Regions from separate parts of the Pseudoalteromonas sp. THAF3 genome, predicted to be linked through region 2. Evidence: predicted binding sites of a transcription regulator. Region 2 holds the regulator's gene; the other holds the start of a gene.
The links. Region 2 encodes LexA, which represses DNA repair genes until DNA is damaged. Its sites were predicted from a motif close to TACTGTATNNNNATACAGTA; they were not measured.
Positions count from the first base shown of each region.

Region 1 (16,889 bases), 930 kb from region 2:
TTCCAAACTCTTAGTTGTGCCACCTTGACCTAGAAGAAGACCTTGCGCGTATACTTCATCCGCTGTACGTTCGAAGGTTTCTTCACGGTACTCTGCACCAAATACTGCTGCGATTGGGTAATCAGAGCTCGGTAGCGAGTAATCAAATTCACCTGATACGAAACCACCTAGGATGAGCTGTTCAGTAACACCATTCAAGATAGCTGTACCTGTTAATGCTGCAGCCGCTTCAGGAGTCACGCCCTCGTAAGTAAACACCTCGTAAGGAATACATCCCTCTGTGTCAGCACAGCTTTCACCATTCGCTGAAAGCGCTGTGGTAATACGTGGACCAAAGAAGTCATTGATATATGCTGACGACGACGACGTTGAGCCGTATTGAGCAGTCACATCATACGTCCAAAGATCGCTCAGCTCACCACGTGTACCAAGTACCATTCGGAAAGAACTATGCTCTAGCTCATCGGTACGAGGACCACCTTCAACATTTCGCTTACCAATATAAGCACCTATAGAGTCATCGTCGCCAATTCCAAACGCATCTTTAAATTGTTGGCGTTGAGCATCAGAAAACAATGGACTAGAGATTGGCAACTCATACGCCGTATCAAAGAACGTTCCAGACTCAGCGATTTGCGCGCCTGTACGGTCTCGCATGAACATTGTCTCTAGATAAGGGTTGAAGTGCTCATTAATTTCATAGTTAGCAAATAAACCAAAGGTATGACGCTCATCAGGACGCATAAAATGGTTGACTGGCGCATAGTTATAGCGGTTGGAGCCATCATCAGGGACAAACGTTCCATCCGGGGTTAAGTTCCAGAAAACCTCTTCACTAGCGTTATAAGTACCACCAGGACCATTAAGCGGAGCAATAAAGAAATTTGGCACAATAGCGTTGGCAGAACCACCACACTCAGTACCTGCGGCGTTCAATGCACATGAAGAGTAGTCACGCGCTCCTTGACGCAATTCATTTTGCTTGGTGTAGGTTACATAACCAACTGCATGACCTTTACCACCATCAAAGGTGCCGCCAAGTGTTGCACTAAAATCGAACGCCGCGCCATCAAAACCATCGCTGCCGCTTGGGTATTCGAAGCCCTTCTCGTCCATCAACCCTTGCATGTACTCATTGTCATTATCGTGTTGGTACGCAGAGCCGCCTATATCAACTTGGAAACCTTCGAAATCATCATTCATTACGAAGTTAACAACACCCGCTACTGCATCAGCACCATAAGTTGTTGAACCACCACCGGTCATTACTTCAACGCGTTTAATTAGTGCAGCTGGAATTTGGTTAATATCAGCTGATTGTGTGTAAATACCACCAGCCTGTGCACGGCGACCATTGATAAGTACTAGTGTACGCTGAGGACCCATACCACGAAGGTCAAGCGTTGCTGTACCGGTTGCGCCATTTGATTGGAACGCAGTTTGCGATGCCTCGATTTGCGGCAGGTTATTCATGATATCTTCGACGCGGGTAAAGCCCGACATAGCGATATCTTCTGCAGAGGTTACTTGTACTGGAGTAGCTGTTTCAAGATCAGTACGTTTGATACGCGAACCGGTTACTTCGATACGCTCAACATCATCAGCACCTTCTTCAGCAGCAATGGCACTTGCTGAAATGCCTGCTGTTGAAGCAGCACCAAAAACGAGTGCTAAACGCACTGATTTTGCGATTTTGCTATTTAACATTAGATTCTCCCTGGATCACTTGTAGACGTGATTGTTTTTATCTCGGCTGTTAACCGTTTGTAATTAAATGCACTAAGTAATGCACTTTGGTTACGATAATAAACAATTAAAGAATCTAGGGTCAACACCAAATTAACAAAACACCTCCAAAAGTAACAAGCAATCAAAAAACAGACAGAACAACACGACACCATATTGGAAATCTGGAGCAAACCAAATCAGCATGTAAATAGCAGGTCTTTAAGATTAAATTAATGTAAACTGACTATCTAGAGGGCAGTGAAGCGATGCGTCGCACACATCAGCAATATCATCGATGATGGGTTTTAGCTGTTTCTCAAGGTAATGTGCTAAGTCCAGTGGCCTACTGCTAGGGGTGCAGCGAGGACCATCAACTGTTATAACGTACTCAACCCAATCACCTTTAGTGTAACTTTGAGTACTATTTCGTGCAGCTTTCACATGAGGGGGGGTTGCTTTGGTGTATTCATCAGGGTTTTTGCCTAAGCGTTTGGCATAAGTTAAGAGCTGAGCGCTATCCCCTTTCTTTAAAGTGTTAACATAATTATCAACGATATGTTGCAGGTTTGCACCAGTGAATAATCCTTGAAACAGTTCACCTTGAAACTTTCTCGCCAGTGGCGTCCAATCGCTACGCACCGACTCCATGCCTTTAAAAACGAGCTCTCGGTGCTTCTGGACCAATAAACCAGTGTAACGTTTCTTCGTTCCCACGTCTTTATGCCTTGCCTTGGGCATAAAAAAAGGTCGATATAGGCTTTCGTATTCAAGCTCCAAATAGCTAGGTATTCCATAGTTTTGTTCAAGTGTTTGCCGCCAACGGTTGTTAATTTTTATCACTAACTCTTTGGCTAACGTATGACTTTGTTCGTCACTAAGCTCTTCGGGTAGTGCGATAAAGGTAGAGTCGGTATCGCCGTAAATCACATCAACACCATATTCAATCAGCCACTGTCGCGTTGTTTGCATAATATCGTGCCCGCGCAGGGTAATCGAACTGGCTAGTCTAGGGTCATAAAAGCGACAACCTTTTGAGCCAAGCACGCCGTATAGGCTGTTCATGATAATCTTAATAGCTTGCTGAAGATGAGGGTCGCGGTGCTTTTTGGCCTCTTGGCGGGCCTGTGCGAGGCTGGCAACCAAATCAGGAAGATGATGTTTGCTGCGAGAAAAAAATGCCTCATGATACCCAGCAATTGCGTCATCAGGAGCATTGAGCCCTTCTATTAAGCCCATGGGATCGATACAAAAGGTACGAATAATACTCGGATAAAGGCTTTTAAAGTCAAGAACTGCAACATTTTGATAAAGACCGGGCACCGAGTCCATCACATAACCGCCTGGGCTGTCGAAGGTCAATCCATGATCGCCTAAATTAGGAGCCACATAACCACTGCGATGTAACAATGGCAAATAAAGGTTAGTGAACGCCGCCACCGACCCTCCTAGCCGTTCCAATGGCAGCCCTGTAAGCTGGGTCCGCACAATAGCAAAGTCGACCAATTCAAGACGAGCAAAGATGGCTAATACAAGCTCACAGTCTTTTAAGTTATATTCAGCAAGTTGCAGTTTATCTTCGTTGAAAAGCCGGGAAATCTCGGAAACTTTGTCTTTGTTTTCGATAAGCTTTCGCTCGCCAAGGATTTCGTGGGCAACATTATCAAGGGCAAAGCTGGGGTAGTAATATGTGGCGTTTTTAAGCATATCAATGCCATCAAGTACAGCGCGCCCGGGAACTATAAGCTTAGCGACTTTTCCTCCGCGCCACACAACCGCCTCGTTATTGCGTCCTAAATTAAGACGAATACCCAATTGTTGAGCGCGATAGCACAGCAGCTGAAAGTCAAAGTCGACCACATTCCAACCAACGATCACATCAGGGTCTATATGGTGTATGTGCTCTTGTAACCGCACGAGCAAAGCGGCCTCATCCTCAACATATTCAAGCCACGGACGCTCTTCGGTGCTACGCCCAACCATCAGCACCTTTTTAAACCGTTCACTTACCAAGCCAACACTGTAAAGCACACCATCGCCACTGCATTCAATATCCAGCGATAAAACCCGCAAAGTGGGCCGGTAGTGAGGATGGCTTTTAAACCGCGCTTGGACTAAGGAGCCATTAGCACTGGAGGTGCCGTCTACCCAAACGCCGCCGCGAATAAATCGCTCCATTAAGAAACGCTCGTGCGCGCGGATATCATCTTCGTATAACGTAATCCCCTGCTCTTTAAGCTGTTCTCGCGCTGCATAAAACTGATTCAAGTGCGTAAAATAACACCCTGCCATGGGTTTACCGGCAAAAGAGTGCAGCGTTACTGCGCGTATATCACAAGGCAAATTAGCGGCTTGGAGCAATTTTATCACTCGCTGCTGCTGCGATTGGGCAACGAAAAATACCGCAGACTCAGCGACAGCTTGTGCTTTAACTGGGCCGTTGTCTGTAGCAAGCCAAAAGACATGGCTGATACCATCGCTCAGTTGCCGTGTTTGCGCGGAAAGGATAAACCCTGCTATTGGAGCCAACCGAATACCTATAGAAGTGAGTAAATACAGCGCGTTGTTTTCTATGTTTTGCCCAAGCATCACGACATAAGTGAATTGTCACTTGAGTCATATGCAGCCACACTCTAAAATGGTCGCACTGTAAATATATACATAAGTTGATACACCATGCTATCCGATCCGCTGAAAAAAACAATCCGAAACGCTCATCAGCGGATAGCTTCAAGCATGGACGATTATCGCCCTCGTGCTAGCCAAAACTACTTGGTCGCAGAAATAGCAAAAACACTCGCTGGTGAATATGACAAAAAGCAACGCATTTGCGTGGTCGAAGCCGGAACCGGAACCGGCAAATCTTTGGCATATTGCTTAGGTGCCTTACCACTGGCACTCAAACGTAATAAAAAGCTGGTGATTGCAACCGCTACAGTGGCCTTGCAAGAGCAGTTGCTCTATAAAGAGTTACCCTTTTTTGCCCAGCACAGCGGTCTTACTTTTAGTTATGATTTGGTCAAAGGCCGGGGGCGCTATATCTGCGCCCATAAGCTCCATAACGCCGTCAATGGCGAACAAGAGCAACTCGCGTTGATGCCCACTTTAAACTCTCCTTTGAGTGACATGGAGCAAAAATGCCTGCATCAGCTGCATGATGCTTACCAAAACAAACAGTGGCAAGGTGACCGAGACTCATGGGCCGACGTGATCCCAGATCGCGTATGGCACCTTATTGCCTGTGATAAGCATGCCTGCCAACGGCAGATGAAAGCACACCAAACCTGCCCTTTCCATCTTGCGCGGCAAAAAATAGCGCAAATGGATGTGTTAGTGGCCAACCACAGTCTATTGTTGGCCGACTTGGAGCTCGGCGGTGGCGTGATTTTGCCGGAGCCAGAAAACTGTATTTATGTCATTGATGAAGCGCACCACTTACCGCATATCACTCGCGACTTTTCATCTGCAGCAGCCACCTTAAAAGGGACTCAGGATTGGCTCGAGAAACTACTCAAATTCAGCGGCAAAATGGCGCAAACCATTTTTAGCGCCAGCGCATCAGGTAGCCAGTTTAAACTCAATGATGCCCTTGATGATGTGGCCAGAGGCATGAAAGCCGTGCTGAGTATGCTTGATAGTGCAGACTTTCAATATACCGAAGACGACACCTATCGTTTCTCTCACGGAGTGCTGCCCCAACAGCTCACAGTGCAAGCCAAAGATATCAGTGAAGCCAGTAAAACGGCACTACGCACCCTCAACAAGATGCACGAAGCGCTCAGTAGCGACGTAAATGATGGCGATGTGAAGCCGTTTATTGCTGACCCTATTTTAGCCGAAAGTGGGCAATATATAGCCCGTTTAGAAACGCTACAAAAGCTGTGGCAAAGTTATGCTAAAGAAAGCGAAAGCGTTCCCCATGCCAGGTGGATAAAGCGCATGGAGTATAAAAACCACCATGACTACCTCCTGAGTGACTGCCCTATTGAAGTGGGGTTTTACCTCAAAGATAAATTATGGCGCGAGTGTGCAGGAGCGGTATTGTGCTCGGCCACGCTCAGCGTCTTGGGCTCCTTTGAACATTTTGCCCATGAAAGCGGGCTACGCTCAGAGCAAGGAGTTAAGTTTATCAAGGTGCCCTCACCGTTTGATTACCCCAATCAAGCGCAGCTGCATATTCCCAAAACCGAGTGTGAACCAACCGACAAAGCGTTTAGCGATTACCTTGCCAAAGCACTGCCCAATACCCTAGATAAATCCAAAGCCAATCTGGTGTTGTTTGCTTCCTATTGGCAAATGCACCATGTCGCAGAGCGTTTGCGTAAACAAGGGTGGGATATTTTAATGCAAGGCGAGCTCTCTCGGGATACACTGATCCGACGCCATAAGCGCCGTATTGATGATGCCCAAGGCAGTGTGCTGTTTGGCACCCAAAGTTTGTCTGAAGGCCTCGATTTGCCAGGCGATTACCTGACTAATCTAGTGATCACAAAAATCCCGTTTGCGGTGCCCACCTCACCGATTGAAGAAGCGCAAGCAGAGTTTGTAGAGCAAAAAGGAGGCAACCCGTTTTTATCCATTACCGTACCGGACGCCGCCAAGAAATTAGTACAAAGCTGTGGTAGACTGCTGCGCAAAGAAAGAGACAGTGGTGTTATTACCATTTTCGACCGCCGCTTAATCACCAAGCGTTATGGTAAAGCCATGCTCGATACCTTGCCGCCCTTTAAACGAAAAATAGATTATTAGATGTTTGAACTAGCTCTCGACCCATCGACTTGGGCCATTTTATGCGCCGTAGCCCTTGCTGCAGGCTTTATAGATGCTATCGCCGGCGGCGGCGGTATGTTAACCGTACCTGCCCTACTTACTGCCGGATTACCCCCGCACTTAACTCTGGGGACTAACAAGTTAGCGGCCAGTTTTGGCTCACTGACAGCCAGTGTCACCTATTACCGTAAACGTTTGTTCGACCCTAAATTCTGGGCTGCGTCGATTCTAGCCACCGCTATCGGCGCTACCCTAGGCACCTTATTGGTCGATAGTATGAGCACCGAGTTTCTCAACAAACTCATTCCTGTGGTGATCATCGCCGTCGCTATCTACTCCTTATTTGGCAAGCTCAGTCCACAGCAAAGTAACGATTTACCGCTGCTCTCTGGCGCTATGCGTATAAAACAGTGGCTCCAAGGCTTAGCCTTAGGCTTTTTCGATGGCATGGCTGGCCCGGGCACGGGCACATTCTGGACCGCGTCAAATAGCCTCCTTTATAAAATGAGCCTGTTGATCAATTGCGGTTTAGCCCGCTCGATGAATTTTGTCAGTAACTTTATTTCGCTGATCACCTTTGTAGCACTCGGTCATGTTAACTTCTTACTCGGCGCCACCATGGGGTTATTCTTGATGTTAGGGGCCTGGCTCGGGGCTCATTCAGCTATTCGCTTCGGCTCAAAAATGATCCGCCCGGTATTTAACACCGTTGTTATTGTGCTAGCACTGAAACTCGTCTATGAGGCTTATTTATAATGAGCTCTGGCCATGCATTAGCGCGATTACAGCAACAACTGGAGCGTCTGCGCAGCGATGCTGAACAGTTTGATAAAGCCAATTGGTTTGCTAAAAATCGTTTTATGCAATCCAAACATGCATTGTTCGATCGCAGTGTGTTTAATAGCAAAAGTATGCTGCTCGTTGATTACGTTGATGAAGTGCAAACGCAACTTGAAAGACTCACGAGAAGCCTTGAGCATCAAGGTCGTCATCAATATGGTTTCGCTCTCACGCACATTACCGAGCAAATAGAAGCCATCGTCAAAGTGCTTAAAGCAACCTCTGTGTGGGCGAAAGAAAATACACCTACGGCGAGGGCAAAAAAGTACCAAAAAGCGGTGAAAAAAATTATTCAGCCAACCAATGAGCTTTATCAAGAGCTGGCTAAAAATCACGAATTTGAACGTCGCTTGGGGCAAATGATTGACGACCGCAAACAACAGATGCATGGCGCTGATGCCACCACCGTTGCTAAGTTAAATCAGGAAGTCTTAGCGCTGCACGCACGCTTAGGACGCTGTCGTAAGGCCATTAGCGCCTGTGAAGAAAAAATACAATTAGCAGAGAAACAAGCGATACGATGAAATTATTTTATCACCCTATCTACTCTCAGCTCGACCTACCTGCTCACCATCGTTTTCCAATCAGTAAATATCAACAACTCTTCGACATGCTGTGCGCACACCCAGAACTCAAATCAGGTTTTACTATTAGTTGCGCCGAACCTATCTCGGTGAGCACGTTAGAGCTTGCTCATGATGCTGACTATGTTAATCAGTTCATCACTGGCACGTTGGCGGATAAAGCGCAAAAACGCATCGGCTTTTGCCACAGCGACGCATTGGTAGAGCGCACCCTACAATCAGTTGGCAACACTTTGGGCGCAGCCCAAGCGGCACTTAAAGACGGGGCCGCGATGAATTTAGCGGGCGGTTACCACCATGCCTTTGGCAACTATGGCAGTGGCTTTTGTATTTTTAATGATGCTATCACCGCAGCTCGATATTTGTATCAAGTGGGGCTCATTGATAACGCCCTTATTATTGATTTAGATGTTCACCAAGGTGATGGCAGCGCCGCCATCGCTGAAAGGGACGACGCCATTACAACCTTGTCATTGCATGGTGAGCGCAACTTTCCACGCATCAAGCAAAGCTCAGACTACGACTTTGCTCTGCCCTTGCATTGCGACGACCGTGTTTACTTGGAGACACTCACACAAGCGCTAAAGTTAACGCAGCGTCTGCATCGCCCGGATATTATTTTCTATAATGCCGGGGCCGATGTACACAGCGATGACGAGTTAGGAACCCTGAGCCTAAGCTTGGCCGGTGTCGGCGCCCGTGATGCTCAGGTGCTTACTCATGCTAAACACCATCAAATCCCAATTTGCACTATGCTTGGCGGCGGATATCAACGCAATGTAGAGCAGCTTGTCAAAGTACATTGGCAACTTGTAGAGCAATTTCATCAGTGCTTTATATTGGACAGTTAGGTAACCTGAGCTATGCTAATTAAGATGGTATAGTTACGGGAAAACAGTGAGTTATGAAACTACATGACGACGTCCACAATTATTACGAAAAGTTGGTATTAGAGGAAATCGATCGCCAACAATTGCAGCATATGTATGACAGCGATACACTAGCGGACCTATGTTGTACGGTGCTCAATCAACTTCCACCCCGCTATATTCGCTTTGATGTTGACATGGCATTTTACCTATCCACAGCTGAGGCTGAGCAAATGCAGGAGAAGGTTGAGGCCGCCGTAAAAGTAGCCTTAAGCCTAATCGCAAAGCGAGGAAGTCATGCCCAAACCCGAGAACAATCTCGATAACGCACCAGAAGAAGTAAAATTAGCCGTAGACCTAATCATGCTGTTGGAACAAAACGACATTGAACCAAGTACCGCGCTCGCGGCACTGGATATTGTGCGCCAAGATATGCAAAGGCGATTACAATCAGACTGAGTCGTCTAATCTAAACCGCGTCAACTGTCCTCGCTTGCTTTAACTTGAAAAAGCGACCCATTAACATAAGTTCGGGTCGCGCTTAAGCGCATCGTGCTCAAGCTTAGCCAGCTCTGCGATGAGGCCATCAATTAACCCCATAGCCTGTTCCGGGTGCTCACTTTTTAATATTTTATCCGCTTGCTCCGCTAACGCTTGAAGCTGCTCGAAACCAAACATTGCAGCGCTTCCTTTAAGGGCATGAACCGACTTACCAAGCCCGATCAGGTCCCCATATCTGGATTGGTTTTCTAGCTGCACCCGCTGCTCAGCCAACCCTGATACATAGTCATCGCGAAGAGCCTGCATATCCGACTCAGGCAAATCAATATCAACAAATTGCTCCGGCAGTGCGAGATAGTGGGCAATCTTTTTAGCAAACTGCTCTCTGTCGATGGGTTTACCAAGGTGATCCGCAAATCCAAGCTTTAAATATCGCTCAATTTCATGGCTCATGGTATTCGCCGTGAGTGCAATCACCGGCGTAGTACACCCCGTCGCTTGCAAAAACGACAGTGCTTGCTCGCCATCCATAATGGGCATTTGGATATCCATCAACACTAGGTCGAAGTCTCTTTCCAACGCCTGAGTGACAGCTAACTGACCGTTTTCGACCCAAGTCACCTGCAATCCCATGCGCTCCAATATACGTTGCAGCAATTTGGCATTATCACGGTTATCCTCTGCCAACAGTACATGGCCATGCAGCTCACTTTGAGCGATACAGTCCTCACTATGCTCATCCGCATTGAGCGCTTTGCTGTAGCTCTCTAACCACTGCGTTTGCTCGGTTGTTTTAAGTGCCAAATCTACAGTAAAAGCGGTGCCCTGCCCCTGAATACTCTGCACGTCAATGTCGCCACCGAGCTTGCGCGCCAAGCTCTTTGATATATTTAGGCCCAACCCAGTGCCACCGTATTTACGTGAAGTGGAAGAGTCCGCCTGATAGAAGGCTTCAAATAGCTGAAACTGTTCTTGCTCGCTCATGCCAATACCGGTGTCTTTTACGGTGATAATAAGGCGCTCACCCTTTGCTGCAACATCAATATTAATGCTGCCAACACTGGTAAATTTTAAGGCGTTGGCGGTTAAATTTAACAGTATTTGTCGTAACCGAGTGGCGTCGGTGTAGATATAGTCCGGCAATGGAAAGTGGTAATGCAACGAAAATCCCAAACCTTTATCGCGAATTTGCTTACCAAGAATAGACTCCACTTGGCCTATGGCGCTAAATAAGTGCGTTTTCGCGCTTTCGACTTCAAGACGGTTTGCTTCTATTTTCGACATGTCGAGAATATCATTGAGTAACCCAAGCACATGGCGGGCGTTTTGTGCAATCACATGGGTCGCTTGGCTTTGCTCATTCGCTTTTACATCCCCTAATAACAGCCCTTCAGCGTAACCAATGATAGATGTCATAGGAGTGCGGATCTCATGGCTCATGTTCGCCAAAAAGCGAGTTTTTGCTTCGCTGGCATCCCGTAGCTCAACCGTTAACGCCTGCAACTCACCCGTACGCTCTTGCACTTTTGCTTCAAGATTTTTAGTTAATTCAACATTGGCATCATTAATCAGTCTAAACTTGTCGGCCACGGCAAAAGCGAGTAACAACGCATCCAACGCTGTACCGATTAAACCAAGGTGATACAAATTAATATTGACCGAAGGCAATAGCCCAAGATTAGTTAAGTTGCCCACCATATTTGGTAGCGCCATACACATGTAAGCCAACACAAAATAACGGGCTGGTTTGTAGCCTTGCATTATTCGTCTAATACCAATGTAAAGCCCTAAACACAGCGCTATCGCGGTCGCGAATGTGGCCCAAATAAACCCAGCTCCGGGGGAGATTACACTTATTGGCAAACCAATTAACGACACCCATGAGAAGATTAACGCTCCTCGGGCAAATCGTGGATGGGTCTCATTAAGCTTGAGCAGGTGGATGTAAAATAGGGTGTTAGCCAAAGGTGTTAGAATAAAGCCAAACCAGTGCAGAGCGGTCAAGTCGATGGCAAAAAGCTGGCTCGGAATATGAAAGAAGTGACTCCATGCAAACACCCAGGCAGCAGTAAAAAATGCATAGTAAAGATGGGTTTTGTCTTTTGAGCCTAGGTAAATCAATAAGTTATAGAGCCCCAGTACAATACCCACACTGAAACACAGCATCATGATGAGGTTTTCCCAAATCGCTTGCTGCTGATAGTCACTCGGCGTAGATAGCTTTATCTTTGGCGGGGTATAAAATGCCGCGCTATGAAACTCGGTCACGATAATTACCGACTCATCTAACGGCAGGGTGAGTGTTTTCCCATAGTGAAAAGCAAACTCATACTGACCGCGCTCACCGCTTTGATAAAGCGTGCTTCCTGATTGCGTAAATACCTGCGTATTAATGACAGATACCACGCTATTGTAGGGGGCATACACCCACTGCTGCTGCGAAGACTGATTCGTGACCTTGTAAACGCTGACGTAACGCCCACCAAATAACTGCGGACGCTCTACTTTAGGCTGCTGTTCCAGCCAGCTAAGTAACTGTTTTTTTGATGTCGGTAATTGAGCTGTTTCGCTGATGCGGTAGTAATGGGGTGGCGCGTCAAAATCCATGGAATTCTGTGTTACCACCACGTGCTGCAAACTCGCCGAATGTGTCTGGGCACTTATCAGCAACAGTAACCCCATCAATACCTGTATTAAGTGCCTCGTCACAACAACCTCAAGGATCTATCTTAAAAATGGAAGGTTACATCCAAACCTACACGCCGGCCTTCGCCCTTGAAGTCTTCATACATTCCTAAAAACTCGCTGAGATCGAACTTTAAATGGCTGTAGTGTGTATCAAACACATTTTTTGCCCATAACCTTGCTTGCCATTGCTGGTAATCGGCCACAATATGCGCATCCCACAGTGTATAATCGCCTTGAGACGCAATAGGGTTTTCGTTTTGATCAAAATAATAATCTGATTGGAAATCAAATGACACCCCCGCCCTCATATCGACGTTGGTCCATACCCACGAGTAAGCCAGTGCGCCATTGATATTCCACTTAGAGGTAAATGGCAACCTATGGTCCGTCAAGGTGTTGCCTAAGGGATCTGTATATTGCTCAAACTCTGCATTAGGGATATAACCAAGTGCTAAGTGTGCACGCCAGGGCCCTTTAGGGCGATAGTGCATTGCCAGCTCCGCTCCGCTAATACGCGAACTAGCGACATTTTCCAACAATTGCAAAGGCGGTTGCTGTGGGTTAGCTGAAGCTTGATTCATGAAGACTTGTTGGTCGTCGTACTGATAGTAAAAAATAGCCCCATCAAAACCAAACCCTGAGCGCATTAATGGCGTTTTAAACCCTATCTCATGGGCACTAAGCTGCTCTGGTCCGTAGTTAGCCTGTTGCGCCTGCTCTGGCGTAGATAAGAAACCGCCATTGTAGCCCCCGCTCTTGTGGCCGTCTGAATAACGATAATAATAAAGGTTATCACGGCTATCATTGTAGTGCAGCGCCAGCTCCGTAGAAACGCCGTCATCATCTTGCTGTCCACTGACTTGGTAATAATCAATGGTGATGCCGCCTTGAGGGTCTGCGGCAATCGGCACATTGAGTGTGGAGAGAGAATCATACTCGACAGTTTCATCGCTGTAGCGTACCCCAGTTATCAATGCCCAACGCGGCGATAACTGCCATTGGGCATGAGCAAACAGTGCCCAAGAGCGAGTGTCTATCTCGTTATCGTATAAAAAATTAGCCGTCAGGCTCGGGTCTAAGATGCCGCGAAAGTCACGCAGCAAATCATTATTATTTAACTGCTCTATTTGCTCGGATAACTGATATGCACCCAAAGTAATATGATGCTGCTGATAGTGCCCTTGCAGTCTTAGTTCGTTGCTCAAGCTGCGTGTCTGCAACCCGAGGTTTCCCTCGCACAACCGCGCGAGCGAGCCATCGCAATTAAAACCATGGTCGCGCTCAAGGTCGCTCACTCCCAGTAACCAGAGCGCTTGCCAGTGAGTGTTCACTTGCCAACCTAACTCATTAGTGAGTCCCCAACGGGTGGTTTCATGAGCATTGTTGTTGTTTACCTTCACCGCCCAGAAGTCATCGCTGCCATCATTAAAACCAAATGCGTCAACACACCCACCTTGGTTAATTTGAGCCAATGTACAAGGTGAGCCATCGCTGGGAGATATAATTCCGATGTTTCCGACAGGCTGTGTCAGTCCCTGCCAGCGACTGTACTCAACTTTAGTGAACCAATTGAGCTGTTGCCACTGCCCTAAATAACTAACCCGGGCGTCATTTTGCTCAAGGCCGGCTTCGGGGTAGGCTTGGGCTAGGTTGTAACTGGTGTAATCATATTTCTGGTGATTTAACGCTACTCTCAAAGCTTGCTGTTCGGACAGCTGCATATTCCCCACCAGCTGCGCTTGACGCCAATCATCACTGCCGATAGCGCCTTTGGCGTAGCCGTAGTTATCGAACTCAGGGCGTGCAGTGCGCACTAAAATTGCGCCCCCTGTGGTGTTACGGCCAAAAAGCGTACCTTGTGGCCCTTTCAGAACCTCCACTTGCTGTATATCGTATAGGTTAGCAATTTGATGGCTGGCAGAGCCGCTGTTTACCCCATCAACATACAAACCGACCGGGGAAGTATTAGCGGTATTGTAATCAATCAGCCCGACACCACGAATATTAATGGCCGGCGGTGTACCTTCGGCGGCATTTTGCGATATTTTCACATTTGCCGAGAACCGTCCTAACTCGGTGGTATTTTTGATAGCCGCATCCGTGAGCTGTTGCTCGCCGATATAGGTAATCGATACACCGACTTCACTGGCTTGCTGAGCCCGTTTTTGCGCGTACACTTCGATCACTTCCATCTGCTCATCAGCTGAAGTTTGTTGAGCCTGTGCGACCGTCGTACAAGCAAAAGGTATACACAGCAGAGTCCGCTTAAGTTGCCAAGTCATTTTTTTATAACGCATTAATTTAATTATTGATCTTAGTATAGAAGAAACCTCGTCATAACAGTAGCGTGTTACCAAGGTAAAAAGCCGCGCTCACCACTAATATGGGTTGGCACGCCGGATAGCGCCCGTGCTGTTTGCATGCCAGCCATCACCGCCGCCTCTACACAACCGGCATTAACGCCGGTGCTAATCCAATCTCCAGTAATGTAGAGGTTGCTAAAGTCGGTTTCTTGCGTATGCAAACGGTACTGACTCGTGCCAGTTAATGACAACACATAACGCTCGCTGGGGTCGAGGTTTACGCGCCAATATTGATAATCAAAACGTTGCTCACCCTGTGCGCTCGCAGGAGCATACAAAGTATGCCATTGGAAGCCTTCCCTATCGCCAGCTTCTGGCCACAGCCAATGCATGCTGTGCTTGAGTTTGTTGAGGCAATTGTTTTTCACGTTTTGCAATTGCTGCTGCACAAAACCCGTGTCGCTCGCGGGAGGGAAATCAGCGCACGTATACGCGCTGCAAAAATACGCGACATTAACTGGTTGATTATCCTCTGGCCACTGTTCCCAGTGTAATAGGTGTGCCATCGCGGCCCAGGTGTCGAAGGGCTTGGAAAACGCGCTGAGGATAGGCGGTTTTGTCGATGCTTGCCAACCTAGCTGCCGGTCGTCTTTATTTAGCCACAGCTGCATTGCTTGGGTCGCCACGGTGCCAAGCTCCTTAACACTCGTCGCTAACCGAGTGTCTGTTGCTAAAAGCGCCGGCGCTATATGCTCCATGCTTGCCACTGATACACCACATATCACATGATCAAAGTCCACTGCGCGCTCAAGGGTAATGCGCTCAAGCGGTGCAGAGAAATGACGCTCATACACAGCCTCCCAATCACTCCAATGTGACTCTAGGTTTATGTTGTGGGTCTTTAATAGTTGCGCTTGGTCTGCGTTAATTTGTGTATATAACGGCTCACTTGGCCAGCAAGGTAAGCCGTGGATATCCACTAAAGGATGATAATCTGGGTGCTTAAGATCAACTTGCTTGCACAGCTCAATCTTTTGCACAAAGCGCCCGCTACTGTCGGGATACAATTGCTGCACCTGATGAAAAAAGGCAAATTTCACGCCGCGCTGCTTTAATAGCTCGTAGATGGGCGCAAAAATAACATCGCCCATTCCCGCTTGCATCTTCCACATTACGCCGCCACGGTAACACAGCAGAATTCGTAGGATAGCCAAGGCTGCGACCCCCGCCTCCACATTCGGTTTGCTAAAATCGCCATCTTGGTAGCCAAACACTAAGTCGTAAAACCCTCTTACTGGAGCGCTATCAACGCTAAAGTGCGGGTCTGCACCATTATCGCTAAGCCACTGGCGTAAATCACGGTCATTAATACTGGCAAAGCCACGCTCATGAACTTTGTCGCGTATTAAACCAACCAACATGGCAATCGCTAAATCGGCACAAATATAGGCTTGACGCAGCTTCGCATTGTCATCGAGTAATTCACGAACTTCTTCACGCAGCCAGCGCTTAAGCTTGCGGACAATATACCAAGTTCCCAAACGATCCGACTTGTGACTAAAACTTTCGTCGTTAACACGCAAATTGAGTAAAGCACTAAGCTGCTCTAATAATAACCTAGGGTTAGAAATAACCTGCTGCGCATCTTGACGTAGCTCGGTGTAAAACTGACTTACCTCCAGAGTGATACTGCTGAAGGTACTTTGCACTTGCTCCATAATGCTGGCTAAAAGATGCTGATCACGCCGCTTCCGAGTGGTGAGTACAGGTTTATGTGCCAGCTCATGCTCTATATCGCCGACAAACTTCTCTAGCCAGGCGACCAAAAGCCGAGCAATTTGCCAAAAGTGTAAATCCAAAGTGCCCGCACTAGGGTTCCCCTCGATTCGTGGAAATTCAATGGCCCAAGGCTGCCATTGGCCGTTAATATGCTCTTGCAAGGCGATAACATCATGGGGTTTAAATGCCTGTTGCCACGTTGCCATAGGGTGAGTCGCAGGTCTATCCAGTGCTTGATAAACTCGCTCTATGGTGCGGAACGAATTTACATAGGCGCCAAACCAAACATGTAAGCCATGCTCTTCAATACGTTGGCCCATATTTGCGTTGCGACCACTGGCGCCTTTGCCACCCAAACGCCAGCCTTGCTGATACACGGTTATATCAAACTGTTGTTGCCAATTGGCTTTTTCCGTTAAATACACAGCAGCGGTCATAGCACTGACGCCACCACCAAGAATCGCGATTTTTTGCTGCTCAGACATAGCCTTGCTCCACAATTACCCTTGCTCCAGCCTGCTCAAAGTCCATATTGACGTAATAAGGCAGCCGCGCCCATTGCTTACCTGTAGCGATACCAAAGAGTTGCTGCAGTGGAAAGGCATCAAGATGGCGAATATCAACCTCATACTCCCCCTCTAATAACCCCACCTCATGAATCGCATTGATGGTTGAGGGCGAGTGCAGCACGGCGCTGTAAAGACTGTTTTGGGCCATTCCATCCGGGCATTGTTTAAACAAAATTTGATCTAAATAAGGGTGTGTAACCCCGCCTAACAACTGTTTGATGAGCTCTTTGCTCAGGTGCGCCCCTTGCGCTCCTTGCGACA
Region 1 is NZ_CP045418.1:2,045,478-2,062,366, forward strand. It holds gene FIU82_RS09405 (TonB-dependent receptor) at 1-1,707, opposite strand, end outside; gene FIU82_RS09410 (DNA polymerase II) at 1,954-4,254, opposite strand; gene dinG (ATP-dependent DNA helicase DinG) at 4,402-6,474, shown strand; gene FIU82_RS09420 (TSUP family transporter) at 6,475-7,251, shown strand; gene FIU82_RS09425 (primosomal replication protein) at 7,251-7,859, shown strand; gene FIU82_RS09430 (histone deacetylase) at 7,856-8,770, shown strand; gene FIU82_RS09435 (late competence development ComFB family protein) at 8,824-9,114, shown strand; gene rsmS (pleiotropic regulatory protein RsmS) at 9,086-9,247, shown strand; gene FIU82_RS09445 (7TM diverse intracellular signaling domain-containing protein) at 9,308-11,998, opposite strand; gene FIU82_RS09450 (TonB-dependent receptor) at 12,019-14,274, opposite strand; gene FIU82_RS09455 (NAD(P)-binding protein) at 14,328-16,544, opposite strand; gene FIU82_RS09460 (acetoacetate decarboxylase) at 16,537-16,889, opposite strand, start outside.
Region 1: a site for LexA is predicted at 4,371-4,390, ahead of dinG (ATP-dependent DNA helicase DinG). Genes of this name have one in related genera too.

Region 2 (16,889 bases):
GCCAGGCGATTCATGTGGTGGCCGAGCAGCTTTTTCGGCCCTTAAGTAACTATAAATATGAACTGGCTCACAAAGAAATCATTGACCGTTTTGGGCGTTATCCACATCGTAATGATATTCTCGGTCGGCAATCGAGCGACACTGAACAGGCGTTTTTGAATCAGCCTGGTAGCCGCTTTTAGTTAAGGGCTTTGTGCCCAGCGCTTCGCTTGTTCACGTTGTTCATAACGAAAGGATTTAACTTCTGCATGAATAAAGTGTGCGCCAAGGTGCTGGGCAAAGTTACCAAGCAACGAATTGGTGGCAATGGCTACTTTATTCACCTTTTGATGATGGTCGCGCACAAATTGCAGATGAGAGAGTAATGCGGCAAATGAGTCCCAACCCGGAAAGTGTTCAGTAGCAATAATGAGAGCATGTAGCTTTGTATGCTGTTCAATATAAGGGTCGATAATACGCACGGCTGCTGCAAAGTCTTCTGCTGTCAGCTGGCCTTGTGGTTCGAGTAGGGCGGTATTGTGTGTTTCGTGTATAGTGATATTGAGCATATATCCTCGCCAACGAGTTCATTGGATGCTCTATCAATATAGAATATTTACTTACAAGCGGTTGGTTATTGGTGCAAGGTTGTAGGTAGTGCGCTGAGGTTTAAAGTTTCACCTACGCAGCTTTGCAGCAAACTCTGAACTTGGTCTTTTTCGTTTTGCGAGTAGCGAAGGTCATACTTGCTCATGATGTAATTAAAGCGCTGAATGTACTGACAGCGGTAATCTTGATGCGGCGGCAACCATTGCCAAGGGCCTTTTGCGCCTTTGCTACGATTTAGGCCATCATCAACAGCAAGCAAATTCTCCATATCGTTGGCAAATTGTGCCTTTTGCGAACGACTCCAGGTGGCAGCACCGTGTTCATAGGCAAATTTAAGCGGCACAATATGGTCTATATCTAAGTCATCGTCATTGCGTAGTAACTGCCCCGAATAAGGGTCATGCCACTGGCCGCTGGTGACGGTGCAGCGCGCTTGAGTGGTGTAGCTTACATCACTGTGTGATTGGGCAATCAGCACTTCAGCACGGGCATCTTGGCAGTCGTGATCGGTGTCTAGCCAATGTGGCCAGTTACCCCGATGATAACTATTTTCTGATGTTTGTTTAGTGTAGTTCTTTGGTAAACGTCCACCGTCTGCTAGACAGCTTTCTAAGTTCGCATAGGGAGTGAAAGATTGAGTGCGTTGATAATGAGCCGAGTCTTCAGGGTGACAAAGGCCGCTGCGCGACATCTTGACCGTATCGGCTTTGCACGCACCTATCGTCAGTGCCGAAATAAGTAAAAGGAACGCTGAAAATACACCTTGGCGAGTCATCTAACTGCTTAATAACATGACTAAAATAGCGCTACTTTAAAGCATTGTCGCGCATTCGTCACCTATCACTTTATGAGTATGAGGTGAGGTTGCATATGAATAAAAGCGAAGTTGCATTAATTAAGGTTGCAATGGTCAGCAAATTCCCTGATTTTATTTGCGATTTTCATTTAACTGTATATACTCACAGTTAAATGTACTGTATGGAAACCCAGTTGTATGCGCCCATTAACTAAACGCCAATCGCAAATTCTTGAGCTGATTAAAGTCTTTATTAAAGATACCGGCATGCCGCCGACGCGTGCAGAAATTGCACAAACACTGGGGTTTCGCAGTGCTAACGCCGCAGAAGAACATCTTAAGGCGTTGGCTAAGAAAGGCGTAATCAAAATGAAGCCTGGCGCGAGTCGAGGTATTCAATTGGTCGAGGAAGAAGAACCCGAACAATTGGGCCTGCCTTTAATTGGCCGTGTTGCTGCGGGCGAGCCCATTCTTGCCCAACAGCATATAGAGAGTCACTGCCAGATAGACCCATTGTTGTTCAAGCCTGCTGCAGATTATTTGCTGCGCGTAAATGGCATGAGTATGAAAGATATCGGCATTATGGATGGTGACTTATTAGCGGTACATCGCACTCAGGTGGCTGAAAACGGCCAAGTGGTGGTCGCGCGGGTTGATGAAGATGTCACCGTGAAGCGCTTAGAAAAAGCAGGGCGTAAGGTTCTGCTGCATGCAGAGAATGAAGAATTCACACCCATCGAAGTCGATTTAGAGAACGAATCCTTTAATATTGAAGGCTTAGCTGTAGGTGTGATCCGAAACGCCGACTGGATGTAATTAAATTTACTTATTTTGCCTCTAATAGGTCTGTTATTAGGGGCTTTCCCCATGTTTCCTCCTTAGCCACAGTGCTTTCTAACAGCTTGAATCTCCCTGTTAATTTATTAATAAAACGTAAACAAAAATAGTGTATTAACTTGCTATTAGCTCAATCTTTGACTAATTGGTTATATTACAGGCTTTGCTGGTCGGTTTTTCAACAGTTTATTTAGGGTCAAAGTTGTCGACTGGTAAAAGCATAATAATAACGAAGATTGGGTATTAAGCTGTAACCGCCTCTTCCTTGCATTGCGCAACAATAAGGAGATGGTACACATGAAGAAGCTGAGCTCCCTCATGTTGCTATGTCTGTTATTCCCTCAATTGGTGTCCGCGAATAGCAAGTACAACTTGCGCCAAGGGGTAACTGACATTAGCGAAAATGTTTACCAACTACACATGACCATATTTATTATATGCTGTGTGATTGGTGTGGTTGTTTTCGCGGTGATGTTTTGGGCGCTGCTCAAACACCGCAAGTCAAAAGGGGTCACCCCCGCTACCTTTCATGAAAGCACCAAAGTAGAAATACTTTGGACAGCGATTCCATTTGTTATTCTCATAGCCATGGCTGTACCGGCCACCAAAACCCTGATTGCTATGGAGGATACAACAAAGGCCGATATCACTATTAAGGTGACTGGTTCACAATGGAAATGGCACTACGAGTATATGGGCCACGATGTGGGCTTTTACTCACTGCTGTCAACGCCTCAAGAGCAAATCAAAAATGCGCAAAATAAGGGCGACAATTACCTCCTCGAAGTAGATAAACCCTTGGTTATTCCCACTAATCAAAAAGTACGTTTTTTAATGACCTCAGATGACGTCATTCACTCTTGGTGGGTGCCCGATTTTGCAGTAAAGAAAGACGCTAACCCTGGGTTTATCAACGAAGCTTGGACACGCGTAAACGAACCGGGTACGTATCGCGGCCAGTGCGCCGAGTTATGCGGTAAAGACCACGGTTTTATGCCGGTGGTCGTAGAAGCAAAACCCCCTGAAGAGTTTGACGCTTGGCTGGCAGAGCAGAAACAAGCGAAGCAAGCTCAGGCGCAGGCCGATGCTGAGCTGCTAGAACAAATCCTCTCTGAAGATGAGCTAATGGCATCGGGCGAGCAAGTGTACATCACGCGCTGCGCAGCTTGTCATCAGCCTACGGGGCTTGGTTTACCTGGAGTCTTCCCCGCCATAAAAGGCAGTCCAATAGCCACCGGCGATATTAACGACCATATCGATATTGTGGTGCACGGTAAGCCAGGGACTGCGATGCAGGCATTTGTCGGTCAACTTACGCTTAAAGAGTTGGCTGCGGTGGTTACTTACCAACGCAATGCCTTTGGTAATGAAACCGGTGACATCGTTCAACCAAGCGTGATTCAGGCCTATATTGATGGGGAGGAACAATGAGTACAGCAGCTGCAACACATGAACATCACGGGCCTGCAACCGGAATAAAACGCTGGCTTTTTACTACTAACCACAAAGACATCGGCACCTTGTACTTATTATTTTCGTTGTTGATGTTTTTAACCGGTGGCGCCATGGCAATGGTGATCCGAGCCGAGTTATTCCAACCAGGACTTCAGCTGGTTGACCCTCATTTTTTCAACCAAATGACCACAGTACATGGTTTGATTATGGTCTTCGGCGCCGTGATGCCTGCCTTCACGGGCTTAGCTAACTGGATGATCCCCATGATGATTGGCGCGCCAGATATGGCTTTGCCGCGAATGAATAACTGGAGCTTTTGGATTCTGCCATTCGCTTTTGCCATCCTATTGCTGTCGCTGTTTATGGAAGGCGGCGGTCCAGCCTTTGGATGGACCTTCTATGCGCCCTTATCAACCACCTACAGCAACGACAATACTGCCCTGTTTGTATTTGCCATTCACATTATGGGGATAAGTTCCATCATGGGGGCCATTAATGTCATTGTGACCATCGTTAATATGCGTGCTCCAGGGATGAAGTGGATGAAATTACCGCTATTTGTGTGGACCTGGTTGATCACTGCGTTTTTATTAATTGCAGTGATGCCGGTGTTGGCGGGTGCGGTGACCATGGTGCTCACTGATAAGTATTTTGGCACTGATTTCTTCAATGCAGCCGGTGGTGGCGACCCTGTGATGTTCCAGCATATCTTTTGGTTCTTTGGTCACCCGGAAGTGTACATTATGATTTTGCCAGCGTTTGGCATTATCTCCACCATAGTTCCTACCTTTTCACGCAAAAAACTGTTCGGCTATTCGTCCATGGTATATGCCACGGCCTCCATCGCCTTGCTGTCTTTTGTGGTGTGGGCCCACCATATGTTTACCACCGGTATGCCACTGGCCGGGGAATTGTTCTTTATGTACTCGACCATGTTGATATCGGTGCCAACGGGAGTAAAAGTATTTAACTGGGTAGCCACTATGTGGCGCGGTGCCATCAGCTTTGAAATACCAATGATGTTTGCTATCGCCTTTATTGTGTTGTTTACCCTCGGGGGCTTCTCAGGATTGATGTTGGCAATTACCCCAGTGGATTTCCAGTACCATGACACCTACTTCGTGGTGGCGCACTTCCATTATGTTTTAGTGACAGGGGCGGTGTTCTCGATTATGGCCGCTGCTTATTACTGGCTGCCAAAATGGACTGGGCACATGTATAGCACCACGTTAGCGAAATGGCATTTCTGGCTGTCGTTGGTTAGCGTTAATGTGCTGTTCTTCCCCATGCATTTTGTAGGTTTGGCGGGTATGCCACGACGTATTCCAGACTATGCGCTGCAGTTTGCTGATTTTAACGCCATTATCAGTATTGGTGGTTTCGCCTTTGGTCTCTCTCAACTGCTGTTCGTTGCCGTGGTGTTCAAGTGCATCAAGGCTGGAGAGCAAGCACCAGCGAAAGTGTGGGATGGCGCAGAAGGCTTGGAGTGGGAGGTGGCATCTCCGGCACCCTACCACACCTTTGAAACGCCACCTAAGGTGCAGTAATGAACCACGCACCGTTATTAAAGAAACTAGTCATCAGCGTCATCGGCATGTTTGCGTTCGCCTTTGCCTTGGTGCCGCTTTACGACGTGTTCTGCGAAGTAACAGGGCTTAATGGTAAGCCCTCACTCGAACAGGCGCAGCAAAGCGAGCATGTGGATGACTCTCGCGAAGTGACGGTGAGCTTTACAACCCATGCGCAAAGTGGTGCCCCCTTTGAAGTGTTAGCGCAAAAGCAAGAAGTGGTGGTGAAACCCGGGGCGATGACAGTGGTGACATTCGCCGCAGCGAATACCAGTGGTGAGCCGAGAGTCATGCAGGCTATTCCATCTGTTTCTCCAGGGCTCGCAGCCAAGTATTTACACAAATTGGCGTGTTTTTGCTTTGACCAGCAGCCGCTACAAGCCAATGAACGGCTTGAATACCAATTGCGCTTTTATGTCGACCCTGCGTTGCCGCAGGAGTATGAGGAATTAACGCTATCTTACACCCTCTTTGATATCAGCGCTAAGCGACAAGACTTACTCGCAGCGCAAGCGCGATAAACCGAGCGAGGTTAACGAAATGAGTAATCAATACGAAAAATATTATGTTCCGGAGCAAAGCCCCTGGCCGATAGTGGGGGCTGTTGCGTTGTTTTTTATCGCTGTGGGCGCGGGTCTTAGCGTTATGCAGTTAGAGCAAGGCGGTGGCTCTGGTACCTATTGGCTTATTGCTGGTATTGCGGTGCTGGTGTACATGCTGGTGGGGTGGTTTCGCAATGTGATTAATGAGTCACAAAGTGGCTTGTATTCGGCGCAAATGGATCGTTCTTTTAAACAAGGAATGAGCTGGTTCATTTTCTCAGAAGTCATGTTCTTTGGCGCTTTTTTTGGGGCGCTATTTTATGCCCGTATGTTGGCTGTACCTTGGCTTGGTGGTGAGGGTAATAACTTGATGACCAACGAAGTGTTATGGCCTGAATTTAGCGCCTCATGGCCGCTAGAGTTAACACCAGGCGGTGATACAACTCAGGCTATGGGATGGCAAGGTTTGCCGCTAATTAATACCATTATTTTGCTAGTTTCTTCGGTGACTTTACAGTTTGCGCATACTGCAATTGAGAAAGACAACCGTAAACAGCTTACGGTGTTTCTTGCTCTGACGGTGATACTCGGCGCGGTATTTCTGTTTCTTCAAGGGGAAGAATACATTCACGCATATCAGGATCTAGGCCTTAAGTTAGACTCGGGTATTTATGGCAATACCTTCTTCTTGCTCACAGGCTTCCACGGTATGCATGTCACCTTAGGGGCGATCATGCTTACCGTGGTACTCATTCGCGTAATCAAAGGGCACTTTAGCAGTGAAAAGCACTTCGCATTTCAGGCTGCGGCTTGGTATTGGCACTTTGTTGATGTGGTGTGGTTGTGTCTATTCGTATTTGTGTATGTGTTGTGATAGGAGAAGGGTTAAAGCGCAGCAAGCCAGCTTGCTGTGCGAGCAGAATAATAATCAGGACGATGGCGCACAAGGCAACACGTTTGCCTAAGTAGTGCGACATCGGCACCTTGGAGTCAGACTTCAGCATAGCCAACATGGCACGGAATAAGGTGTATATGACAAAAAGTAGCAGCGCAACAATAATAATTTTTATAAGCACAGTGCAGTTTTCCTCTAATTGGTGTGCGAGTGAATACTCATAAGCTTAGCGCATTTTTGTGGAGTAGCATTGTCGTGTTAGTAGTAAGTACTTGTGTAGGCTTGGGTTTCTGGCAGTTAGATCGTGCCGAGCAAAAGCAAGCGCGCGAGCAGCTATTGCAGCAATGGGCCAGTAAAGGGTGCATTCCTTTTACCCAAGCTCAGCGCCTGATCAATTCAGATGTTGATGCCACAGGTATGCAAACCGCAGTGTCTGGTCGTGTGCTTCAGCATTACTGGTTGCTTGATAACCAGGTTTATCAAGGCCGGGTTGGCTATGACGTATTGGTGCTGGTTATGCCTCAAGGAGCTAGTCGGTGGCTACTGATCAACCTTGGCTTCATTGTTGCGCCAACAACACGTGAGCAACTGCCTCAGTTGCAGCTACCGACACAGATAACGCTTGATGATGTGCTCATTAAAGAAGGCCCGTTAGGGTCAATTACCTTGGCGCAAAGCTCACCATCAATGGGTTGGCCTAAGCGTGTACAGCAAATCGACATAACACAAATCGCGAATCAAGCGAGAGTTCCCGTTTATAATTTTATGGCGTATGCGCAAACGCCTTCGCCGTTAGTTGCTACCGAGCCACATTACCAGCCTGTGACCATGCCTGCAGAAAAGCATATAGCCTATGCATGGCAGTGGTTTCTCATCGCCTTAGCGGCGTTATTGATTGCGCTTACCGCCTTTTGGCGTGCAAGGAGAGGGTATGACAAATCGTAAACCATTAGTGATTTTTATTGCTTGTTTCATTATTCCCGTTGTTGCGGCTATTGCCGTTCTTAAAAGTGGCTGGCTACCAGCAAGTACCAGTAATAACGGCACTTTAATGAGTGAGCAGGTGGAACTTGAACAGTGGGGCCAGTACCCCGTGTCGCCCTGGACTATCGCGCTAGTGAATCAAGCTGATTGTGGCCCTTGCCAAGCTCAGTGGCAAGACATGCAGTCGCTCTATGTAGCGCTCGGGAAAAACCAAAGTAAGGTGCGCATGGCAGTACTAGGGGAGAGGCCACGCAGCGCCGAGGTACCCGAGGTGTTGCATGTGGATTCAGTGCCCAGTGCATTAAAAGCAGGTCATCTGTACTTGATAGATCGCCATGGTTTGGTGGTATTGGAATATGACTACGCTGAGCAGGAGCAGCAAAACCGACTTATCCACAAAGGATTACTAAAAGACATTAAAAAACTACTTAACTATTCTCGCAGCAGCTAACGAGGCCAGTATGACAAAAAATTATAAAACTCTGGTGTTATGCACTGCCATTCTCGCAGTGTTGGTGGTGGGCTTGGGCGCTTATACACGTTTAAGTGATGCAGGGCTTGGGTGCCCGGACTGGCCCGGTTGTTATGGCTTTCTCACCGTACCCGATCAAGCCCATGAAATACAAAAAGTGCAGCAGCACTTTCCTGGTGCGCAGGTAGATCAAGGTAAAGCCCTCAAAGAGATGGTGCATCGCTATTTTGCCGGCGGCCTAGGCTTATTGATCCTAGCTTTAGCAGTGTATGCATTACGCCATGCAAAGTTGCCCCATGTCCCGTTGCGTCTACCAATGGTGTTGTTGTTACTGGTTATTTTCCAAGCCTTACTGGGCATGTGGACGGTGACCATGAATTTACAGCCTTTGGTGGTGATGGGGCATCTTCTTGGTGGCTTTTCCATTGCTAGCTTACTGTGGTTACTTTACCTGCGAACCCATTCTCAGCCCGTATTTGGTGGCGACCCCGGAGCGCGAGCAAGTCTAGGTTGGAGCCTGTCCGCGTTATTTGTGGTGGTGATACAGGTTGCCTTAGGGGGATGGCTCGCGGCAAATTATGCAGCCACACATTGTATTGGTTTCCCGATGTGTGCGGGCAGTGAGGCGTTCTCACTCAGTAGTGTTTTCCAGCTACCTACCGAGCACAGTAATTATGAATTTGGGGTGTTGTCGTTCGAATCGCGTATGTCTATTCATCTATTGCATCGCTTTGGCGCACTCATTACCGCCGTGGTGTTGCTCAGTGCCATGTGGCAGGTATTTCGCAGTGCGCAATCACAGATGATTAAACAGGCGTGTGGCTGGGTTGTGGCGGCCTTAGTGGCGCAAATAAGTTTAGGTATCGCGTTAGTACAGATGAGTATTCCGTTAAATGTGGCACTTGCCCATAACTTGATGGCGCTATTGCTATTACTGACCTTAGTGCGGTTGTGTTATCTACAAAAATCAAAAAGTTAATAAGGGAGCAGGCTATGAGCAAAGCGATTTATTGGCAGTACGGAGATAGTAAAGACACCACATGGCGCGATTATTTAGCCATGTGCAAAGCGAAGGTTGTGCTGATGTTGGTATTAACCGCTTGGGTTGGCGTAGCTTTAGCTCCCGACATGGGGCGTAGTTGGTTATTGCAAGCAGTGAGCCTACTGGGTATCGGCTTATTATCAGCAGCCGCAGCGGTAATTAACCATATTGTGGACCGAGAAATTGATATGAAAATGGCCCGCACCCGCCATCGCCCTGTGGCCCGTGGCAGAGTGAGTGAACGCAATGGCTTTATGTTTGCAGCACTGATTGGTGGGCTTGGGTTTGCTGCTTTGGTTAGCGCTGCTAACTGGCTGTGTGCCATTTTGACGCTGATGGCACTGGTGGGTTACGCAGTTGTATATACATTATTTCTAAAGCGGGCAACGCCTCAAAATATCGTTATCGGGGGGCTTGCAGGGGCGATGCCTCCTTTGCTTGGTTGGGTTAGTGAAACGGGGCAACTTGCTGCAGCACCATGGCTCTTGGTGATGATCATTTTTACTTGGACCCCTCCGCATTTTTGGGCTTTAGCTATTGCTAGAGAGGCAGATTATCGCCGAGCGAATGTGCCTATGCTGCCTGTGACGCACGGTATCGATTTTTGTAAAACATGTGTATTGGCGTATACCGTGATTCTCGCCTTAGTGTGCGTCTTGCCCTATTTAATTGGTATGTCAGGGCTATTTTACTTGTTATCAGCAGTTATTCTTAATGGTGTGTTTATTGCCTACGCTTGGCGTTTAAAGCGCGAACAGGATCATCGCAGTGCAATGGCCGTTTTTAAGTTTTCAATTGTGCATTTAATGGTACTCTTTGTCGCATTATTCATAGATAAGTGGATGTTTTATGTGGCGTAAATTAGGCGCTGCCGCGCTATTTTCTGTTCTGCTACAAGGGTGTTCAAAGCCGACATTAGAGGTTGATGCGCTGGTGTATGAGCCAGCCAAAGTCGTGAAGCCATTTAAGCTGAAAAATCAACACGGCAACGATGTCGGCGTTGATGACTTAAAATCGCAGTGGGATTTGCTGTTTTTAGGTTACACCAGTTGTCCTGATGTGTGTCCCATGACCTTGGCAAAGCTCCGGCAGGTAGAAAAAAAGCTTGCCATAGAAGATATAAACGTTTGGTTTATATCAGTAGATCCTAATCGCGATACTGCACAAAAGCGTCTACAGTATATTAATTACTTTAATCCTAATTATCAGGCCGTGTCGGGACCGCACAAGGCGCTTTACCCCTTTGTCCAGAATTTAGGGCTAATTTATGCAGTGACTGAAGAGCAAACAGGAGACTATTTAGTGGACCACAGTGCCTCGGTGGTACTGGTCGATCCGCATGGGAAAATACGGGCTATCTTCAAACCTGAATTTAAAGCTGGCAGTGTACCAACCATTAATACAGACACCATGATCAAGGACCTTAAATCTATACTCAGCTACTACGGTGGCTGAGCCAGTACCAGCGTGTCCCTTTCGGTTGTCTATACTTAGGCAGCCAACTCACCTAACTCTCTATTTATTTAAAGATTTTTTTACAAAATTCGCTGGCAATCTAACTAACTAGGTCTAAGCTTTTGATATGAGAAATGTTAAATGCTCAAGCATAATTTATGTTTAGGTTGCCTAACGAATTAACCATTTCACAAGTTGAAAATTTACAGGCAGAGCTACTGAAGCAGCTCCAGCAGGGCAGTGATCTATGTTTGGATATGAGCGATGTAACTCGCGCCGATACTGCCTGTATTCAGCTTTTGTGTGCGTTACAAAAAGCATTACAACTTGGCGATCACAGCATTACATGGGAAGGCTCGAGTGAAGCGCTCATAAACGCTTGTCAAAGCTTGGGTGTAGCCAATTATTTAGCGCTAAATGGAAACTAAATTAGGGGTGGGTATGACGAAGATTCTAGCCGTGGATGACTCAGCTTCAATGCGTCAAATGGTGAGCTTTACCTTGAAAAAGGCAGGTTATGAAGTCACTGAAGCGAAAGATGGCAGTGAAGCGTTAGCGATCGCCAAAAAGGATAAGTTCGATGCTGTGATTTCAGACGTCAATATGCCTGTTATGGATGGCATCACCTTGATTCGAGAGCTAAGAACCTTAGGTGACTACAAATTTACCCCTTTGCTTATGCTTACTACCGAATCCGGGCTAGATAAAAAGTCTGAGGGCAAGGCTGCGGGGGCCACCGGCTGGATAGTTAAACCCTTTAATCCAGACCAACTACTTGCAGTAATGAAAAAAGTAATTCGCTAAGGCTGCGCGGCTATGAGTATCGATCTCAGCCAATTTTTCGAAGTCTTCTTTGAGGAGAGTTTCGAGGGCCTTGATGCCATGGAGAGTGAGCTTTTAAACCTTACTCCAGGCGAAGCCGATAGCGAAACGCTCAATACCATCTTCCGCGCAGCCCACTCAATCAAAGGCGGCAGTGGTACTTTTGGGTTTACTTCAGTGTCCGATTTTACCCACGTTTTAGAAACCTTGCTGGACCAAATACGCCAAGGTCAGCGTCAACTTGAAGCACAGCACGTAAACCTGCTATTGCGTTCGGTCGACTGCTTGCGAGAGATGTTGCAGGCACTGCAAAGCGAACAAGAGCCAGAGCTAGACACTGCCAAGGAGCTACAGCAACAATTTGAGGAAATTCTTGGTCTAAGTGAAGGGGAAGTGGCGGCCAACGAAAACGAAGCGAGCGCTTCACCGTCGCAGCAAGCAGAAACTAACACCTATCAAATTTTATTTAAACCGCACCATCATTTATTCAAAACAGGCAATGAACCCCTGTTTATGCTCAGTGACTTGGGGGATCTAGGATCCATTGAAGTTGAAGCTGATTTATCCGCCATCCCTGAAATTCAGAATCTACAGGGTGATGAATGCTTCATGTCTTGGAAAGTATTTTTGCAAACTGAAGCAACACAAGAGCAAATAAAGGAAGTGTTTGAGTGGGTAGAAGATGATGCTGATATCGATATTAGTCTGTGCGGAGGCTTGTTCTCAGAGCAAGAGCCATCCGCACCGGCTGAGCCACTGGAGCACGATGATGCTGCACCGCAATCAAGTGAAAACGAACCGGTGGCCCAAGCGACTCAAGCACCGGCAAGTAAAGGCAAAGCAAATAAAGCTAAATCTAATGAGTCGACTTCCATTCGTGTTGGCATAGACAAAATTGACTCGTTAATCAATATGGTGGGTGAACTGGTTATTACGCAATCCATGCTCAGCCAACTGGGTGAGCAGGAAGTGACCGAAAATACCCTGGCTGCACTGCAGGAGGGGCTTGCACAGTTAGCGCATAATACCCGCGATTTACAAGAAAATGTCATGCGTATTCGCATGCTGCCAATTAGCTTTGTATTCAGCCGATTCCCACGTTTAGTGCGAGATATATCGCAAAAACTCGGTAAGCAGGTGGAGTTAAAAATTCTTGGCGAGGGTACCGAGCTTGATAAAACAGTGATGGAGAAGATCTCTGATCCCATGGTGCATTTAGTGCGCAACTCGTTGGATCACGGCCTAGAGACGCCAGAACAGCGTAAACAAAGTGGTAAACCTGAAATTGGCACGGTGACACTCAACGCCTTTCATCAAGGCGGCAATATTGTGATTGAAATAATGGACGATGGCCGAGGCCTAAATACCGAAAAAATCAGAGAAAAAGCTATCGCTAATGGCCTAATCGATGGCAATGAAGAGCTCAGTGACGACGACATTAACGAGCTCATTTTCGAACCAGGGTTTTCCACAGCCGACGAAGTGAGTGACATCTCCGGGCGCGGTGTCGGGATGGATGTGGTGCGCCAGAACATTAGCTCCTTAAGCGGTTCTATCGAAGTGGTGTCGACACCCGGTACGGGGTCAACTTTTACCATCCGTTTGCCACTAACGCTCGCTATTTTAGATGGTCAACTGGTCCGCATTGCCGAACATACCTATATCGTGCCGCTCATTACCATCGTTGAGTCATTACAAATTGATACGAATAAGGTCAGTCGGGTCGGCAAAAGCTTGGAGGTACTGCGCCTGCGTGATGAATATATTCCCATTTTGCGGTTATACCAATTGTTCAATCATCATGATGCCATTACCGAACTTGATAAAGCTCTTCTGGTCGTGGTCGAGTGTGATAACCAAAAAGTGGGCCTGCTGGTGGACGACTTACTGGCGCAACAGCAAGTGGTAATAAAAAGTTTAGAGGCGAACTATCAGAAGGTTGATGGTGTTTCCGGTGCGACTATTCTCGGTGATGGGCGGGTATCGCTGATTGTTGATATTGCCGGTTTAACCAAAATGGCCGGTTTGAAAAAGCCAGGTGCACAAGAGGCACTCATTGATGCTGCAGCCCTGCATGAGGAGCAGGTATGAAAGTAGAAGGCATTAACGAACATATTATCTTGCAGAATAATCAGGGTCACATTCAGCAATACCTGACATTCATGATGGCTGACGAAGAGTACGGCATGGATATCCTGAGTGTACAAGAAATACGTGGTTGGGAGGAAATAACCGCGATTCCTAATGCCCCAGATTATATCAAAGGGGTCATTAACCTCAGAGGAACTATTGTACCGATCATTGACTTGCGTTTGCGCTTTGGGATTGAGCCTCAGCCTTACGGGCCACTGACGGTCGTCATCGTGGTTAAAGAGCAAGTAAGAGAGAAAACTAAGGTAATGGGCTTGGTGGTTGACGCTGTGTCCGATGTTTACGCAATTAATCAACAGGATGCGAAAGGGATCCCGGAATTTAACGATTCAAGCGACAACGAATTGGTGGAGCGACTCGTTAATGTAGGGGAAACCATGGTCATTCTTCTGGATTTGCCAAAAATACTCAATTGTTAATGGCGAACAAGTACTAACAGGGTGGAAAAGCATGGGCTGGTTTACAAAGGAATCTAACACTTCAAACGAAGACACAATGCTATTAAAAGCATTAAACAGGTCTCAAGCAGTGATCGAATTCACCCCATCGGGGAACATCTTAACCGCTAATGATAACTTCCTGCGCGTGATGGGTTATAACCTTGAAGAAATCCAAGGTCAACATCACCGATTATTTGTCGACGCCAAGGAGGCTTCAAGCCCTGAATATAAACGTTTTTGGCAGCGCTTGAGCGCCGGCGAATATATTGCTAATGAGTTTCGGCGTGTAGGTAAATCCGGGGAAGATGTCTGGATCCAAGCATCGTATAACCCCGTCATGAATCAGCAGGGTGAGGTCGTTAAGGTGGTCAAGTTTGCCACTGATATTACCGAAATTAAGCTCGAGCGCGCTGAGCTAGAAGGGCGGGCAAAAGCGATATCACGGGTTCAAGCAGTGATAGAGTTCGAGTTAGATGGCACCATTATCACTGCCAATGATAACTTTTTATCAACCTTAGGCTACCGCTTGGAAGAGATTAAAGGCCAGCATCACCGCATGTTTGTCACCCCTGAGGAGGCGGCAAGCCCTGAGTATACCGTGTTTTGGCAGCGCTTAAGCCAAGGAGAATATCACTCGGGGCAATACAAACGTATCGGTAAAAATGGTGTAGAAATATGGATCCAAGCATCTTATAACCCTATTTTTGATATGAATGGCGATCCCGTAAAAGTAGTGAAATATGCCACTGATATCACCGAGCAGCGCCAACAAGAGCGACAAGCGCGGGAGTCTGCGCGCCTAGCTAGTGCATTAAAGGTCTGCCAAGCCAATGTCATGATGGCTGACAACGACCTTAATATTGTGTTTGCCAACGAACAAGTCAAAACCATGCTGCGCAATCGCGAAAAGCAAATTCAATCAGCATTGCCTAACTTTAAAGTGGATGACTTGATAGGAACGTGCGTGGATGACTTCCATGCTAAACCATCGCACCAGCGAGCAATGCTGGCAAAACTTGATGACCCCTACAACACTAACCTTAAACTTGCAGGGCTGACTTTCAACCTAATAGCATCGCCTTGGGTCGACGAAGATGGCAAGCGTTTAGGAACCATTGTTGAATGGCAGGATTTGACCGAAGAGCTTGCTCGTGAGGAGAAACAAAAACAGGCAGCACGAGAGAACCTACGTGTACGCCGTGCCTTAGATAATGTCTCGACCAATACCATGATTGCCGACAATGACCATAATATTGTGTATTTGAACGAGGCGGTGGTCAACATGATGCGCAATGCTGAGCGAGACTTACGCAAAGACTTACCCAACTTCGACAGTAGCAACTTGCTTGGTCAAAACATTGATGTATTCCATAAAAACCCAGCGCATCAACGCTCAATGTTAGAGAAACTCTCTACCACCTACAGCACAGAGATTGTCGTCGGTGGGCGGACCTTCGGGTTAGTTGCCAACCCAATATTAACCGAGGAAGGTGAGCGTGCGGGGACCGTAGTCGAGTGGGACGATCGCACCGCCGAGGTCTCTATTGAGAAAGAAATCAATGACTTAGTAGGCGCTGCTCGCAGAGGAGAGCTGAATGCTCGCGTGAGTTTAGATGGCAAAGATGACTTCTTCCTGCGTTTATCTAAAGGCCTTAACCAACTGGTAGAGGTGGTGGATGAAGCAGTGGATGAAACGGCCACTATGCTGGATTCATTAGCTCATGGTGATTTAACTAAGCGTATTGATAGTGACTTCCAGGGAGCCTTCGAAAAGCTCAAGCGTGATGCCAACAGTACCGCTGATAAGCTCACCGAGATGATTGAGAAGATCACCAGCTCAGCCAACTTGGTGGCCACTGGAGCGGAGGAAATCTCACAAGGTAACACCGACTTAAGCCAGCGTACCGAGGAACAAGCCTCATCGCTGGAAGAAACCGCATCGAGTATGGAAGAGATGACCAGCACGGTGAAGCAAAATGCCGATAATGCCAAGGTTGCCAGTGAGCTTGCAGAGAAAACGTGCGACAAGGCCAAGCAAGGTGGCGACGTGGTTAACCGTGCTGTCTCAGGCATGGCAGAGATTAACGAAGCGAGTAAGAAAATTGCCGATATTATTGGTGTTATTGATGAGATTGCTTTTCAAACCAATCTGCTTGCACTTAATGCCGCCGTGGAAGCGGCCCGAGCTGGTGAGCAAGGTCGCGGCTTTGCGGTGGTTGCCGGTGAGGTGCGTAACTTAGCACAACGTTCAGCGGGTGCGGCCAAAGAAATTAAGGAGCTTATCCGTGACAGTGTCGGCAAGGTTGAGGATGGCACCGTATTAGTGAATGAATCAGGTGCAACGTTGCAGGACATTGTTGAGTCGGTGCAAAAAGTAACGCAAATGATCTCTGATATTTCAGAAGCTTCCATTGAGCAAAGTGCAGGTATTGAACAAGTAAATAAAGCCGTGGCGCAAATGGATGAGATGACTCAACAAAATGCAGCCTTGGTTGAACAAGCCTCTGCTGCTAGCGAATCGATGGCGGAGCAGGCCAATAGTATGCGCCAGCTACTGAGTTTTTTCTCCATCAATATGCAAGCAGCTCTTCCGGATATAAGTACGAGCCCGAGTAATGCTATGAAACGTTTGAACGGAGCTAAAACGCAAGCAAATAAATCACCTGCCCCCTCAGGGAATAACTTTGTTGATGATGGAGACGAGTGGGAAGAATTTTAATAGCGTAGTGGCTACATGATGTGCCCAACTAAAGTGCGTATTGGCGAGGAGGCCCAGCAATGTCGGAGTTTATTTTTACAGATAAAGACTTTAAAAGTATTGCTGGGCAAGTTTATCAAGCGT
Region 2 is NZ_CP045418.1:2,970,674-2,987,562, reverse strand. It holds gene FIU82_RS14000 (DUF924 family protein) at 1-182, shown strand, start outside; gene FIU82_RS13995 (STAS/SEC14 domain-containing protein) at 183-548, opposite strand; gene FIU82_RS13990 (HNH endonuclease family protein) at 614-1,363, opposite strand; gene lexA (transcriptional repressor LexA) at 1,583-2,200, shown strand; gene coxB (cytochrome c oxidase subunit II) at 2,519-3,652, shown strand; gene ctaD (cytochrome c oxidase subunit I) at 3,649-5,223, shown strand; gene FIU82_RS13970 (cytochrome c oxidase assembly protein) at 5,223-5,765, shown strand; gene FIU82_RS13965 (cytochrome c oxidase subunit 3) at 5,785-6,660, shown strand; gene FIU82_RS13960 (DUF2909 domain-containing protein) at 6,560-6,799, opposite strand; gene FIU82_RS13955 (SURF1 family protein) at 6,892-7,626, shown strand; gene FIU82_RS13950 (transmembrane cytochrome oxidase associated protein) at 7,613-8,116, shown strand; gene FIU82_RS13945 (heme A synthase) at 8,127-9,116, shown strand; gene cyoE (heme o synthase) at 9,131-10,039, shown strand; gene FIU82_RS13935 (SCO family protein) at 10,029-10,634, shown strand; gene FIU82_RS13930 (lipid asymmetry maintenance protein MlaB) at 10,793-11,062, shown strand; gene FIU82_RS13925 (response regulator) at 11,076-11,438, shown strand; gene FIU82_RS13920 (chemotaxis protein CheA) at 11,451-13,547, shown strand; gene FIU82_RS13915 (chemotaxis protein CheW) at 13,544-14,026, shown strand; gene FIU82_RS13910 (methyl-accepting chemotaxis protein) at 14,058-16,766, shown strand; gene FIU82_RS13905 (protein-glutamate O-methyltransferase CheR) at 16,826-16,889, shown strand, end outside.